4 regions of the Syntrophomonas sp. UBA5494 genome follow, and region 3 is predicted to be linked to each of the others. Evidence: riboswitches for the same ligand, from Rfam matches in the RefSeq annotation. Region 3 holds a riboswitch; each other region holds the start of a gene.
What was found. A riboswitch is a leader RNA that binds a small molecule or an ion and turns the genes downstream of it on or off. The one in region 3 is predicted to bind cobalamin.

Region 1: another riboswitch for cobalamin. It lies ahead of B3W37_RS08130 (cobyrinic acid a,c-diamide synthase CobB); the one in region 3 lies ahead of cobT (nicotinate-nucleotide--dimethylbenzimidazole phosphoribosyltransferase).
Region 2: another riboswitch for cobalamin. It lies ahead of B3W37_RS06200 (homing endonuclease associated repeat-containing protein); the one in region 3 lies ahead of cobT (nicotinate-nucleotide--dimethylbenzimidazole phosphoribosyltransferase).
Region 4: another riboswitch for cobalamin. It lies ahead of B3W37_RS12370 (alcohol dehydrogenase catalytic domain-containing protein); the one in region 3 lies ahead of cobT (nicotinate-nucleotide--dimethylbenzimidazole phosphoribosyltransferase).

What each region holds. Positions count from the first base shown of each region.
Region 1 covers NZ_DIPG01000071.1:3,597-7,622, forward strand. The annotation lists gene B3W37_RS08120 (GyrI-like domain-containing protein) at 134-739, shown strand; gene B3W37_RS08125 (DNA polymerase IV) at 836-2,023, shown strand; cobalamin riboswitch at 2,164-2,335, shown strand; gene B3W37_RS08130 (cobyrinic acid a,c-diamide synthase CobB) at 2,450-3,814, shown strand; gene cbiD (cobalt-precorrin-5B (C(1))-methyltransferase CbiD) at 3,893-4,026, shown strand, end outside.
Region 2 covers NZ_DIPG01000052.1:412-4,437, forward strand. The annotation lists partial or broken gene B3W37_RS06195 (hypothetical protein) at 1-403, opposite strand, end outside; gene B3W37_RS06200 (homing endonuclease associated repeat-containing protein) at 525-917, opposite strand; cobalamin riboswitch at 1,050-1,238, opposite strand; gene B3W37_RS06205 (ECF transporter S component) at 1,512-4,026, opposite strand, start outside.
Region 3 covers NZ_DIPG01000104.1:9,276-13,301, forward strand. The annotation lists gene B3W37_RS11750 (efflux RND transporter permease subunit) at 1-2,151, shown strand, start outside; gene B3W37_RS11755 (DUF2284 domain-containing protein) at 2,215-2,913, shown strand; cobalamin riboswitch at 2,972-3,159, shown strand; partial or broken gene cobT (nicotinate-nucleotide--dimethylbenzimidazole phosphoribosyltransferase) at 3,239-4,026, shown strand, end outside.
Region 4 covers NZ_DIPG01000111.1:21,212-25,237, forward strand. The annotation lists gene trpD (anthranilate phosphoribosyltransferase) at 1-621, opposite strand, end outside; gene B3W37_RS12370 (alcohol dehydrogenase catalytic domain-containing protein) at 628-1,683, opposite strand; cobalamin riboswitch at 1,761-1,932, opposite strand; gene B3W37_RS12375 (formate dehydrogenase subunit gamma) at 1,947-2,693, opposite strand; gene B3W37_RS12380 (4Fe-4S dicluster domain-containing protein) at 2,683-3,681, opposite strand.

The DNA of each region.
Region 1 (4,026 bases), on a different contig from region 3:
GGTGATGGTTACAACGCCATCACCTGACTTTTTTGTGAATGTCCCCAGAGCATAACATATCACCGTCACTGCCTGCATCTGCTGTGATTCAAGTCTTCCTCCGGGGTATAATGTACCTAGGAGGATTTTTACTATGGAAAAAATCGATCTGAAGAAGCAGTATTCCCGCTTATACAATACCCCGCTGGGAAAAAATATCCTGGTCCGGGTGCCGGCCTTCAATTTCCTGATGATAAACGGGCAGGGTGACCCCAACACCTCCCCGGACTATAAAGAGGCTGTCGAAGCCCTTTACTCAGTGTCTTACGCCCTCAAGTTCCAGAGCAAAAAAGAAAGCCCCGATTATACTGTAATGCCCCTGGAAGGATTGTGGTATGGGGCTTCTGAACAGGTTTTTCTTACAGGCGATAAGGATAACTGGCAATGGACTATGATGATAATGCAGCCGCCATTTATTGAAGCGGGCATGGTTGAGCAGGCCAAAGCGGCTGCGGCCAAAAAGAAACCCCTTACGGCGCTGCCCCGGCTGCGCTTCGAATCCTTTGAAGAAGGCCTGGCAGCCCAGGTGATGTATGTCGGTCCTTATTCCGAGGAACATGACACCATAATGAAACTGCACCAATTCATCGGTGAGCAAGGCTACAGCCTGCGGGGGTATCATCATGAAATCTACCTTAACGATCCCCGCAAGACCACCCCTGCCCGGCTTAAGACCATTATCAGGCAGCCGGCAGGTTAAGGATGACCCGGATCGATTTCCAGATATCGCTGTCAGGTAAAGGGCTTTTGCTTTAATGGAATCATATTGGGTTAAAAAGCACGGGGAAGTGTGAAAATGACCGGCGAGGTGAATCACTCTCTACATATCATTCACTGTGATCTGGATGCATTCTACGCCGCGGTGGAACAAAACGACAATCCCTCCCTAGAGGGAAAGCCAGTCATAGTCGGGGGATCTGCCGCCTCGCGGGGGGTCGTTTCCACCTGCTCCTACGAGGCCAGGAAATTCGGAGTACGCTCGGCCATGCCCGCCGCTCAGGCCAGGCGTTTGTGCCCGCAAGGCGTATTTCTGCCGGTGCGCATGGAGCGTTACCTGGAGGTATCCCATCAGGTTTTTGCCATTCTCTCCGATTACACCCCCCTCATGGAACCAATTTCCGTTGACGAGGCTTTTCTTGATATCAGCGGAACTCAAAATCTCTTCGGCAGCCCGGAGGCTATTGGGCGGGAAATCAAACGCCGGGTCAGAAGCGAACTGGGCCTGACTATATCGGTGGGCATTTCTTATAACAAGTTCCTGGCCAAGCTGGCCTCCGACCTGAACAAACCGGACGGTTTGTGCATCATCCCCTATGACCGGGCCCTGGAAATAATAAGACCCCTGCCGGTCACACGGCTCTGGGGGGTGGGTGAAAAGGCCCGGCAAGCCCTGGAGCGGCTGGGGATCAAAACCGTCGGTGATGTACAGGACCTCCCAACCGGTTGGCTTGCAGAACGCATGGGCGCAAGCGGGCAGCATTACTGGGAATTAGCCCGGGGCATCGACACACGCCAGGTCGAAACCCATGAAGAGCGTAAATCCCTGGGCAGGGAGGTCACCTTTCCGGAAGACATTGATGATATGCAGATCCTGCAAAAAAACCTGGCTGCTTTCTCCGCCGAGTTGTGCCGTAAACTGCGCCGCGACAAGCTGTACTGTTCTACAGTAACCCTCAAACTGCGTTACAGCAGCTTTAAAACCATCAACCGCAGCCGGACTATCGCCCCCAGCCATGCTGATGTGGTCATCGGGCAGGTCGCTGATGAACTGCTGCAGAAGAGCTACCGGGGAGATTCTCCCTTACGCCTGATCGGCCTCAGCCTGGGAAAGCTATCATCGGCACCGGATTGGGAGCAGGGCGGCCTCTTCGAAGAATCTGCCCAATATGAAAAGGTGGATATGCTTATGGATCAGATTCGCCGGCGTTTTGGATCCAGGGTCATACAGCGCGGCAATCAGCTCCCAAGCCGGGGTGATGATTAGACCAAATTCCCCGGTGTCATTCGTTTTAGCAATTCAGAACCGCATCGGAATAATGACTCAGGGAAAGCGTTTTCCGGTGTCATTTGTACGCAAATTATTATGTTGGCATTTTTAAAGGATTGTATTATAATGGGGGCAACTCTAAAGTTGAAGCTACTGGTCCCGAGAGGGATAAAGGGAATCAGGTTAAAATCCTGAGCGGTCCCGCCACTGTAACCAGTACGAACCACACATTAGCCACTGAGGAATCGGGAAGGGGTGTGGGGAGGATGATCTGGGAGCCAGTAAACCTGCCAATAGCTTGCGAATAATCAGCCCCGCGGATAGGGTTTGGTTCGCATTTGGACGGTAAAGCTGTAGGCTTCTACTTTTGAGCAAGTAGAAGCCTTTTTTATTGGGAAATATGGAAGCAGGAAGTGAGTCTCGGTGCAGTTCCCACGACTGATGATCGCCGGCGTGCACAGCAGCAGCGGCAAAACCACAGTTTCATTGGGGTTGATGGCAGCTCTGAAGCGGCGCCGGATCAAGGTGCAGCCCTTCAAAGTAGGACCGGATTATATCGACTCCGGTTTGCACAGTCATGCCTGCGGTCGCAGTTCCCACAATCTGGACAGCTGGATGATGCCTCCTCAGGTGATGCAAACTGTATTTGCCAAGAACGCCGCTTCGGCTGAAATATCCATCATTGAAGGGGTGATGGGGCTGTTTGACGGCTACCGGGGGGAGAGGATTGCCGGCAGCAGCGCCGAGGTGGCTTTGATGTTGAACACCCCGGTGGTTCTGGTGGTAAATGTAAAAAGCATGTCGCAGAGCTGTGTGGCGTTGGTTAAAGGCTTTATGGAATACCAGCCCGGGGTAGAAATCAAAGGTATAGTATTGAACCAGGCTTCTCCTTTCCATCGAGAATGGGTGCTCCCCAATCTGGAATCGGAGCTGGGAGTCAAAGTGCTGGGCTGTGTCCCCTGGCAGGAAAGTATATCCATTCCCGAGCGGCATCTGGGTTTGCTGCCCGCCGATGAACATGGGGAATTGGCAGGCCATCTCCATAAAATGGCGGATTTGGTAGAGTCAAATCTGGATATGGAAGCGGTACTGGCCCTGGCCGGGGAAGCCAAGCCTATGGAACTCAGCTGGCAAGCGCCTCAGGTTGAAAAGCGGACTGTTATCGGAGTGGCCAGGGATGCCGCCTTTAGTTTTTACTATCAAGACAGTCTGGACTACCTGTCTGAACTGGGAGCAGAGCTGAAGTATTTCAGCCCCCTGAATGATGCTTCTTTGCCGGAAGTGGATGGGATCTATGTCGGCGGCGGCTTCCCGGAAATGTTTTTATCGCAATTAAGCCGGAATTCCGGCATGCAGAAGGCTCTGCGCCAGGCCCACCGGATGGGCATGCCCATACTGGCGGAGTGCGGCGGGCTGATGTATTTGTCCCGGACCCTGAAGGACTGGGAGGGCAACTCCTGGCCCGGAGTGGGGCTGGTGCCGGGTGAGATCATTATGACCCGGAAGCTGCAGGAACTAGGCTATATTAAGGCTATTGCCCTGAGAGACACAGTAATAGCCGGAAAAGGCGAGGTATTGCGCGGGCACGAGTTTCATTACTCAACCCTGGAGGGTATCAACCCGCAAGACTGTGCTTTCGGACTCGAAGGAGGCATGGGGCGGGGAATAAGCCGGGGCGGATATGCCGAGGGTTCACTGTTGGCTTCATATCTGCATCTGCAGCTGCGGGCCAATCCCAAAGCAGCCCGGCGTTTTGTGGAGGCCTGCGCTGAATATGGAAATAGATAGCAATTGATGGGAATAGATCAAATCTGAGTCTGCTAAAGAGAAATGCTGATACAGGAGGAGGTGGGCTCATTGAAGGCCATGCGCTGGGGTTATTCCACCGGAACTTGTGCTGCCGCTGCCAGCAAAGCCGCTTTGATAAGACTATTGCAGGACAGAGTGGCGGCCTCAGTGAGAGTAGAGCTGCCGGACGGCCATCTGGCGGAAATACCGGT
Region 2 (4,026 bases), on a different contig from region 3:
GGTCCGCATCCTCCACTCTGACCTGGTAGGCCAGCAGGTCGCCATCGGCATCCTCAAAAATCTCGCTAAGATCCAGGGTAAACGTATTGCCCAAGTCGACCTCGGCCGCAACCGTGGCGGGAACGCCGCTCTTCAAGGCCGGAGCGGTATTGCTCGTCTCGCCCTCCTCGGCTACTGTGGCGTCTGCATCTATGTTGACCGGGTGCTCGTCAATCAAGCTCCCCCGCCAGCCGGCTCCCTCACTGGTAGAAAAGGTCGTGTTCTCCACACCGGCATACACGGCCCCCGATCCGCCCGCCAAGGTTATGCCCGGCAGCAGCGAAAACATCATCAACAAAACGAGCAGCAGGCCAATGCCTTTCCCGCGCTTGCGCCCTCTCCGACCACTCATCAATCTGCTCATTTACTTATCCCCTCCTTAATTCTCCTTATCGCCATGACTGATCCGCTCTGGATAAGCGATCCGTAATCTTAATGACTTGGTCACCTCCTTCGCTCCCTCGGGTTCATATGCGCACGGTCATCTACATTGGCCCTTGAATCGAGCTTTCGAACCTGGCTCTGGCCGCCGCCTTTTTCTGGGACTTCTCTTTGCGTGCCTGGGCTCTCCGCTCCAGCTTATAACGACGGTTTTCACTCACCGGCTTTATTCCAGCTTTTTCCAAAATCCTGGGCCAGTTCCCCAGACGCGCTTTGATATATTGGAACCCGGGCACCTCCGCCTTGGTGGGCGGTCGTCCCAACTGATCCGCTATGCCCCGCAGGTACTGATAGAGCTGTTCCTCGCTTTTCATTTGATAAACAATGCTGCACTGGCCTGATGAATCGCTTTCGGTTCCGATTTCCCCTGTATTCTGTCTTGCGGTTTCAAGATGGCTTAGATTCTCAATATTGATTGATTGACGTTCTGATTTCACAAATGAACTCCTTCCGTATCCATAATTGGAAAAAGCCCTGGCTTCCATAGAGAAGCCGGGGCTGATGAACACAATTGAATCCCGCCCTGATCGACAGTTTGCGAACTCACATAACACCTTTCCATGGAAGGCTCGCGAAGTATTGTTAAGGCAGGTTTCCTGGCTGGTGGTTCATCATTGCCTTTTGCTTCCTGGATTTGCTCCAGTGGTCTGTTAAAAAGCATTGCCCCACTTACAGTGGCCCGGACCGCCCGGGATTTTCACCCGGTTCCCTTTTAAATCCGGTTTTGTACCGGATTCACCTTGACAACAAGACGTTCTATATCTAATTACAGGCTTTTTATGCTATCATGCGCCCCCTTAAAATAAAAAAACGGAAACACTATTCTAAAATAGTGCCTCCGTTGTTCGGTCAGCATTTGGCTAGAATCCAATTTTTTTCTTCCAATTTTCCAATGATTCTCTACGGCTCATTATTCCAGCAAAATCATTCATAGCCCGGAATCGGCAATATGCAATAAATGATAATACGCTATTAAATACATGCTATGCCAACATCTTCTTATTGTCAACCGCTTCAAGCCAAGCTTGTATCTAAGCTTCGATCAGTCCGTATTTCAGCTTGATGCGGTCCAGTTTTTCCAGCATGGGGCGGGAAATAAGCCACAGAAATGTGACCGTGGCCGCAGCGTGCACCAGATCAAAGGGAATGCCCTGAATATAAGCCAGATAGAACATTTCCTTCACGGGGCGGGACTGAAACATGAATACCGACGCCGGGTTCATGATGCCGCCGTAGATGAAGAAGGTGGCAAATCCGCCAAAAATACTGAGCGCCACACGATTTCTTCGCAAAATCCCTTTGCGAAACAAAACCCCTGCCAAAAATCCGATGATGCCGAAGCCGAACATCTGCCATGGCGTCCACGGCCCCTGCCCGAAAAACATGTTGGACACAAAGCCGGTGACCGCGCCCACCAGAAACCCGGCCTCGCCGCCAAAGGCTACTCCGGCGATGATGACGATGGCCACCACCGGCTTGAATTGAGGCAGCATGAAAAAGGCGGCACGCCCAGCGACACCGAGGGCGCAAAGCACCGCAATGACGATCAGTTCTCTGGCCTGGGGCCGGCGGCTTTCAAAAACCAGCACAAAAGGCAGCATGGTCTCCAGCAGGATGAGCATGCTGATAAAATAATATTTGCGGTCTCCCAGGTAATAAATCCCGATGTAAATGGTCAGCGGAATGGCAATCAGGATCATCACCATAGCCGACAGGGTACGTTTGGAGAGGCGGCGCTTTTCCGGTGCGGTTTGCTCGTTTTTCAGCGGCGCTACCATTCTTGGACCCCAAAGCGCCCAGGTCACAAGGAAAAGCGCTCCCGCCAGGGTTAAGATCAACCGCGCGTAGCGCCATACGACGCCGGTATCGGCCGCAAGCTCTGTGGCCAAAGCCCCCCCGGCTAAAAGCACGGAAAAGCCGCCCCAGTAGTCCGCAGCTCCAACTATCGCCGCTACAAAGACCGTCGTTCCAAGTAAGGCCGCAATTTTGCGCCACAAGGGAAGCGCGCCCGGCAGCTTCCGGGCCGCATCTTCTTCCGGCCAGGCCGGGGGGTCTTTTTCTTCCCGCATGGCGGGCTTGCGCGGAACACCGGAATCCGCCGGCAAAAGGTTAAATATCCCGGCATCCCCGCCGCAGGCGGTGATGATGTCCTTGGCCGTCACCGCCTGTTCCAGCCTGTTTCGGGCCATGCGGTTTGCCGCCGTAGTGTAAAAGCTGTTGCCGGAGAAGAAGCGGCGGGGCACACCGGCGCTTACAATCCCGCCGTCAAAAAACAGGGCGCAGGTCTGGGCGTGTGCGGCGCAAAACTCCACATCATGGCTTACCATGATGATGGTGACGCCATGAACCAGAAGATCATGGAGGATGGCGGCGAAGACTTGCTTGAACTCACTGTCCATCCCCTTGGTGGGTTCATCCAGTAGCAGAATTTTCGGCTCCAAAAGCAGCACTTTGGCCAGAGCCGCCCGCTGCTGCTCACCCCCGGAAAGATCGTAGGGATGCCGTTGCATAAACCCGTCCAAACGGCACAGCCTGGATATTGCGCTGATCCGCTCCTCTTTTTCCCACTTAGCCAGCTTTTTTCCCGCCAGCATCTCCAGAAGATCTTCCCGCACGGTTTTTTTCACAAACAGGGCCTGGGGATTCTGGGGCAGGACCCCCAGCAGCCTGTCAAACAGCTGAGCTCCGATTTGGGAAAATTCCCGCCCGCCTATGAGGACACTGCCCCGATAGGGTTTGTTCAGATTGGCAATCAGCGAAAGCATGGTGGTCTTGCCGGTGCCGTTGCCGCCCACGATGGCGTAGAACTCACCCGGGAACACCCTTAGTGACAAACCTTTGATCACATCGGGGGCGTCTTTTTCATAGCGGAACCACACTTCGTCCAGCTCCACGGCGGGGATGCCTGCTTGATCACCAGCCGGCGGATCTTCATACGCAAGCGCAGCCAGCGGTTGTCTTGCGGACAAATTCTCCAGCCAGGCCCGGCCTTCCCGCACCGTAACGGGGCAGAGCAGGTCGTTTTCCACGCCGGCGTAGATCCGCATGGGGACCGGCATGGCCAGAAACATGCCGTGGCGTCGATTTTTCAACTCTTCGCCCACTTCCCGCGGGGCGCCGTCGCAGATGATCCGCCCCTCGTCCATGACCAGGACGCGGTCGGACAAAGGAAATACTTCCTCCAGGCGGTGCTCAGTCATGAGTACGGTGATGCCCAGTTCCCGGTTTATCTTGCCGACGGTGGCCAGAAAATCTGCTGCCGCGATGGGATCCAGCTGGCTGGTGGGCTCGTCGAGAATGAGTACCGAGGGCTGCATGGCCATGATGGAGGCCAGATTCAGAAGCTGCTTTTGCCCGCCGGAAAGATCGGTGACATTTTGATAAAACCAGTTTTGAATGCCGAAAAAAGAGGCCATTTCCGCCACCCGCAGGCGAATGGAGGGGGTGTCGAAGCCCAGGCTTTCAAGTCCGAAGGCCAACTCATGCCAGACCTTGTCGGTGACGATTTGATTATCGGGGTTTTGCAATACAAATCCGATCTTGGCG
Region 3 (4,026 bases):
GTGCGGGTTCGGGCCGCGGTAAATAGTGTTTTGATTACCCTTTTTGAGGGCAGCATTCTGGCGGTTTTGACTGTCTTCCTATTTCTGCGCAACTGGCGCAGCACCCTGATTGGCGCCCTGGCCATTCCTACTTCCATCATCACCACCTTCCTGATGATATGGTTTATGGGCTTCAGCCTGAACACCATGTCCCTCATGGCCCTGTCACTGTCGGTAGGTCTGCTTATAGATGATGCCATCGTGGTGATAGAAAACATTGTCCGGCACATGCACCTGGGCAAAACCCCCTTAGAGGCCGCCCGGGAGGCCACCGCTGAAATCGGCCTGGCGGTTATGGCCACCACCTTTACGGTGATTGCGGTGTTCCTGCCCGTAGGTATGATGACCGGCATGGTAGGGCAGTTTTTTAAGCAATTTGGTCTGACGGTAATATTCAGTGTGTTTGTCTCCCTGTTGGTGTCCTTCACCCTGGTTCCATTGCTGGGCTCCAGGTACCTCAAGGAGGGTGAGGACCAGTATCGGGGAGTAATCGGAAAGATCCTGACCGCATTCGATCAGGGATTTGAATGGTTCAAATCGCAATATCTGCTGCTGCTGGACGCAGCCTTGGCGCATCGCCTCAAAACCCTGGCAGTAGCGGGAGTGTTATTCGTCGGCAGCCTGTTCGTGATACCGTTCATGGGCTCCAGTTTTGTACCCAACAGTGATTTCGGGGAGTTCAGCGTATTGTTGGATTTGGATGCCGGGATCACCCTGGATTCCGCCGCCCAGGTAGCAGCAGCTGCGGATCAGATTATAAGCCGTCATCCCCAGGTTTTAAGCACCTATGTTTCCACTTCAGCCGAGAACGCCCGCATCTTTGTGCAGTTGACCGACAAGAGCCAGCGTAAGGCGAGTATGGAAGACATCGCGGCGGAAATGCGGCAGCAATTGCAGACCCAGCCTGGTTTTAGCGCCAGCATGCTTTTCAACACTGCCATTGCTGAAACATACGCCTGGGAGTATCGTATTCAGGGAGATGATATAGAGCTAATGGCTGAATATGCGGCAAAGGCCCAGGGCATCCTGGAAAGCATCCCCGGGGTAGTTGACGTTTCCAACAGCTACCGGGAAGGCAGCCCGGAGACCAGATTGGAGGTAGACCGGCAGCGAGCCGCGGATTTGGGCATCAGCACCGGGTATATCGGCGATACCCTCTACACCCTGTTCACCGGGAGGGTGGTGTCACAGTATAAAGAGGGCGGGGAAGAGATTGATGTGCGTTTGCAGCTCAACGAATCACAGCGCCGCAGCCTTTCCGATTTAAGCCGGGTGTACTTGCCGACCTCAAACGGTAATATTGCCCTGAGTCAGTTTACCAAGCAGGTTTTCTCCACCTCCCCGCGTTCTATCGACCGCTTTGACCGCTCCCGTGAAATTGCCTTGATCGGCAATCTGCGGGGCATTTCTTTGGGAGATTTTAATAAGCAGTTTGCCCAGCGCATGGAGGAGGAACTCAAGCTGCCAGACGGTTATCGGGTATATGCCGGAGGTGATGCCGAAAGCATGGCAGACACATTCGATTCGCTGGGCTTAGCCCTGGTGATAGGTATTCTGTTCATATTCTTCATATTGGCGGCACAATTTGAAAGCTATATAGATCCCTTTTCCATCATGTTTTCCCTGCCTCTGGCCATTGTCGGAGCTATTCTGGGCTTGTTCCTGATGGGCAGCGATTTGAGTCTGGTTTCCATGATCGGCGTAATCTTGCTGATGGGCCTGGTAACCAAGAATGCCATACTGTTGATCGACTTTACCAAGCAAGCCCGGGCCAGGGGAGTGGAACGCAATCAAGCCTTGCGGGAGGCTGCCGCCACCCGCCTGCGCCCTATTTTAATGACAACTACCGCTATGATACTGGGAATGGTGCCAGTGGCCATGTCCCTGGGAGCAGGAGCCGAATGGCGGGCCCCGATGGCCCATGCCACTATCGGAGGCCTGATCACCTCCACCTTGTTGACTCTGGTGGTGGTGCCGGTGATCTATACCCTTTTCGACGACTTGACTCATTGGCGTAAAAAGCCTGTGCCTGAGGACATTGAAGCGAGCCCAACTGCCGCACCGGACGGTTTGCATGCCACTAGCCCAGAACGGGACGGTTATTCGCCATAAACAGTTATATAACTGACGGTTGTCAAATATATTGAAAAATACCGCCATGCAGGAGGTTGAACTATGTGGATCATATACACTGATAAGCAGGGAGACAACTATCCCCTTGAAATCGGCTTTAAATTGATCGACTCTTCCGAAATCTGCCATGATTATGACCGGATTACCGGCTACTGCCGGGAGGGATGCCCGGATTATGCCTCCGGGGGCTGTCCGCCTTACGCCCCGGCCTTGGCGGAGGTAGCGGTAAAATACCCTTACGGTATTTTGATCTATGCCAAGTTTCTTTCCCGCTTTAAGCCGGCCGGGATGGCGGCTGAAGATTTCAGCCTGCAGGACCTGGTTCTGTCAGATATGCTGAATCAACTGGGCTATGCGGTTATAGGCCAGCATCCGGATAGCTTGTTTTTCTTGAACTGCGGTCACTGCCAGGGATGTGGCACGGAAACCTGCAGTTTCAAACTGGGTGAGGAGAGCTGCCGCAAGCCTGAACGGCGCGCTTATTCCATCGCCGCTACCGGAGTGGATGTGACCCAGACCCTGAAGGATGTTTTTGATATCACCCTGCAATGGATCAAGGAAGGCAATCAGACCGAATACATCATCAAGGTCATGGGGCTGCTCAGCCCGGACCCCGAGTTGCCGCAGGCCATTGAACAGCGGCTGGAGCCGGTATTGAACAGTCTGGAATGCATAAAATACCAGGTTGGCAGCTCTGAAGCGGGGCTGATTTTGGAAGAGAGATATTCAGTTACTCTATAGATCGGATTATTTTTGTGCTTGTCAGTATTTCATGTGCAAGTATATAATTAAAAAAATTGAATCACCTCATGTTTCGGGTGCCCCTTTAGGGGATAATAGGGAATCAGGTGCAAGACCTGAACGGACCCGCCACTGTAACCGGGGAGTTCCAAGCCGTATAGCCACTGGGAAACTGGGAAGGCTGGCTTGTATCTAAGGAGCGTTTGATCCGGGAGTCAGGAAACCTGCCTGTAAAACATCTGGTTGAGAATGAAGGTAAAGTTCTCAGGCCTTAATGGCTTGGGGACTTTTTAATTTTGGCTAATACTAAAGGAGGTTTTATCAAATGGAACGACTGGAAGCAACCTTGCAGAGTATTGGAGAACCGAACCTTGAAGCGGCGCAAGCAGCGCAGAAGCGCCTGGACAATCTCACCAAACCCCTGGGCGCCCTGGGGATTATGGAGCAGATCGTAGTGCGCCTGGCCGCCATCCAGGGTAAAACTATCCCCGAACTGGGGGCTAAAGTGGTTATGGTCATGGCCGGCGACCATGGGGTGGTGGCCGAAGGAGTCAGCGCCTATCCCCAGGAGGTCACCCCGCAAATGGTACTGAACTTCCTTAATAACGGGGCCGCCATTAATGTTTTTTCCAACTATACCGGCTCCAAAGTGGTGGTCACAGATGTGGGAGTGATGAGTCCGGCCATTGAGCATCCCCGGCTCAATGTTCGCAAAATCCGGGAGGGAACCCGCAACATGGCCCGGGAAGCAGCCATGACCGAAGCTGAAGCAGTGGCTGCTATTGAAGTGGGAATAGAACTGGTTCAGGCTGAGATCGATGCCGGGGCGACCCTGGTGGCCACCGGGGAGATGGGAATCGGAAACACCACTCCCAGCAGCGCCATTCTGGCTGTATTTAGCGGGGTTGATCTGGATATAATCACCGGCCGCGGCACCGGACTTGATGACAGCGGCCGCCACAAGAAAATCGCGGTAATCAAACAGGCCCTGGAGCTAAACCAGCCCGATCCCGGCCAGCCGCTGGATGTGCTGAAGAAAGTAGGGGGACTGGAAATCGCCGCCTTGACCGGTGTCATTATAGGCGCTGCAGCCCGGCGCGTACCGGTGGTAGT
Region 4 (4,026 bases), on a different contig from region 3:
CAGCAATCCCCGGTCGTAGACGCCGCGGACGGCATAGCGGGGCAGGGCCGGGTTGGCCAGGGAGGCCGCAATGTTCAGAACTGTTCCGAACGAAATCTGGGATAAAATTCTGCCCAGGCTTTGATGAATATGCGGGCTCATACCATTAAAGATACCGATACCAGCCGTTTCAATGCTGTGTTTCACCAGTTCCGGGGGACCTTCAACATCAACGCCCAATGCTTCTAAAAGGTCGATGGTTCCGCAGCTGGAGGTAATGGCGCGGCTGCCGTGCTTGGCCATCACCACTCCCGCAGCTGCCGCAATGATAGATGCGGCAGTACTGATGTTAAACGTTTTCAGGCTATCCATCCCGGTGCCGCAGTTTTCCACCACATCAGCATGGTTATCCAGGGCAACCTTGCAGGTGTCATGTTCATATATAGCCTCCCAGATCCCGGCAATCTCTTCAGCGGTCTCACCTTTGGCGGCCAGGGCGCTCAAAAATGCGCCCTGATGCATGGCCGACTGACGATCCAGCAGAACTTCACTGAATACTGTCTTGGAACGGTCCCGCGGCAGATCAACCTGGTTGATCAAATCAGCAATAGTCCGGCCAAATTCCTGTGCGCATAATGACATCTCACATTACCTCCCTTTTTTCATATCCATCGCTATTTTCATTTCCTTCCCCGCAGCTATCAAATCCAACCCTTCTTGCAGTTCATCCAGTCCGATACGCCTGGAAATCAGGTCTTTGACCACCACATCCCCTCTTTCCATCAACTGCATGGCGGAGCGGTTATTACGTATGGAGCATCCATATGCGCCGATAACGGTTAGTTCCAGGTAGTGAAGCAGGTTCCATTCATCATTGGTGAAGCCCGGCTGCTGTGACATCCCGCTGAAGAATCCAATCCGCCCCCGCTTGGAGCATACCTGCAGGGAGCTTCTGAAGGCATTGGGATCGGGACAACAAGGTATGACGACATCAGCCTGGCCGTGATCTGTAATGACCGTGAGCGCCTTTCTGAGCCCTTCAAGATCAGCCAGTAAGTGGCATCTATTTTCCAAATCCTGCAGACGCATCATTCTATCAGGATGGCTCTCCACTATGAAGATCTCTTCAGCCCCCCGGCTCCTGGCCAGCCGGGCGTTTAATATTCCCAGGGGACCGCCCCCCCAAATCAGGACTGCATCACCATGACCGACATGCAAAGCGTCCTGCATATTAATGGCACAGGCCAGAGGCTCTGACATACAGGCTTCTTCAAATGACAATCCCGCCGGGATGTGATTGAGAATGCCCCTCTGGGCCGCCGCAGCAGGTATGTGCAGATACTCCTGAAAGCCTCCGTCACGGTGGAATCCCATGATTTCCACCCGGTCGCACAGGTGGTCCAGACCTTGCCGGCAAAAATGGCAGTTTCCGCAGGGCACACCGGGTGAAACCTGCACCCGGTCCCCGGGGCGGAATTCAGTCTGACTGCAGGCCTCAACCACGGTGGCGGTTATCTCGTGCCCGAGCACTCGGGGAAGCCGCAGATCCCGCTGTCCGATGGTGTAGGCTTTCATATCAGTACGGCACAAGCCGCACACCTCGGTTTTTAAAATGACATCCCCCTCCTGGCATTGAGGTTCGGGACGGTCTTCAATACGGATGCTGCCGATGGTCTCCAAAACCGCTGCTTTGATTTCATTCACCCCCATAAAAAATAAAAAACCCATACCTCAAAAAGGTATGGACTCTCCAATTCCGTACCAGGTTTTTGCCTTTCGGCTTCAACCTTAAGCTACAGGCAGGTCTCCTGACTCAGCTTCTTCACCGGCATGCCCCTTCCCCCTTACCGGAGTGGCTGCGGCATCGGCTCAGCATTACAGTGGCGGGCCCGCCCGGGATTTGCACCCGGTTCCCTATTCTCCCTGTCGGGCACCTGCAACTCTCATGGCCTATTTTTTTGTTTATACTAGGATGAATTCCCGGTTTTGTCAAGGCAAGATTTTCCCTGCTCCGCTATGAGAACTGCTTCAGGGTGTACGGGTGGAGACGTGAGGCCGGCTTCACGGTGCTCTTTATTCAGTTTATCCCACCACGCAGCATGGCGATGTATTACGTACTCCCTATCGATATAGCCTGTGAACATACTTGCTACCAGGGGCCGGTTAGCCTTGATGAGAAACGCTGCCAGGTGAACAATAACCGAAAGCAGCAATATCACGGTAAACAGATTATGAATCTGCGCCAGCCAGAATACCGTACCCACTGAAAATTCCATCCCGGGCAGGTTTTTATATACCTTCAGTATTCCGGTTACAATCAAGGCCATTACCGAGAAAGCAGTCACCGCGAAGGCCAGGCGTTGTTCTGCCAGATATTTGTCATTTTCCGGTTCCTCGGCCAACCCCAGCATGGAAGCAAATATCTGCATGGACTCCTTAAAATCACCCCTGCGGGGTATGATGTCCCATCTTTTACTGACAATTAAATAGGTCACATAATAGGCACTTATAAATATTAATGCCATAGCTGCCAGATAATGCAGATACAATGTAGCCAGAAAATTGCTCGACCAGGCCAGCCCCGGTAGTTGGTCCACATAATATCTTTTGTAAACGGGCATTTGTCCAAAGCCGGTAAACAACAGGACAAAAATAGACATCGCGGTAACCCAATGAGTAAAGCGTATAGCTGTATTGTGGCGCTTAATCTTCAACGTCATTGCCCCCTTTCATAATCTGGTAAGTACTTATTCCTGCTGCCAATACCCCGGCAACAGGAGCCATTAATAAACCGCTCAAGATATTACCAGGCTCGTCAAGTGGGTTTTCAATATTTACCGCCATATCGACTCTGCCAGTCGTGCCGTCCAGATCCTGGTCGATAATGGCAAGATTGATAACTTCAAAAGGTATCATGGAAATATAGAAATTAGCTGTTCCACCGTTCTCCTCATCTCCGTACACATAGCCTTGATTCTGGCGGGCCCAGTTCTGTGCATACTCATGCAGCTCATACTGAGGGCCAAACATAATAGCATTCCTGGGACAGGCGCTTACGCAGGCCGGTTGCTGTCCCTGCTTGATCAGATCATGGCACATGTCACATTTATACATAACTCCTCCTCCAGCCAAATCCGGGACTACTTCCAAATACAGCCCTACCCCGCCCTGGCGCTGAGGGATATGCCAGGGGCAAACGTCCCTGCATTTAGCCCCTCCAAAACACCCCTTGGGGTTGATCACCACTGGACCTTCGGCGGTCTTATCATTAACACCAAAAGGACATAAAGTTGAACAGGGCGGATTGTCACAATGCATACACTTGCGGGGAACATGAACCTCGATCTTTTTCCCCTGGTGTTCCACCTCCAGATGCTGGACATAGGTCCAGTTGTAGGGGGTGAGGCGGTCGGTGACATGCCTTTTTCCAGACCAGTCCTCATGTTTGGGCTGTGGCCAATAATTTTTAATAGGCTGCTGTGGCTGAGGAAAATTGAGTTCATTTTTAACCCGGCATGCCAGAACACACTTGGGGGTATCCTGATGCACACAACCATCACATTTATTCAAATCATGCAGAATAGCGTAGTTCCCAGTTGATCCGGTCCCGGCCAGAACTTTGCCTGCACCGGTCATGATGCTGGCCGCCGCAATCCCGGATATTGTGGCCCTTTTTAAAAATGATCTGCGAGTCATAGTCATAACCTTCCTCCGTTTTATGTACCCATACAGGGTATAGTATATATATATTTTATTTATCCCAAGGTATTTTGGCAATAGGGGATATTGTTTTTAGCGGGCAGGCACGGGGATCAAATTTTTGGCCTATAATGTTCCATCAGACTCATTTTTTTGCTACTATAAATCAAAAGCAATAATATTAATGACGGTCAAAGTGCTTCTGGTGAAAACTTGGAGTGCGGGGATAAAATACCTAAGTTTTGCAACCGCAAGATAGGGTGTTTTTCTATGAGAAACGGTTACTGGGGTGGGTAGCCTGTAACAGGGCTGGCCGCTTTTTTTATTGTAGATTTATCAACCTCATTG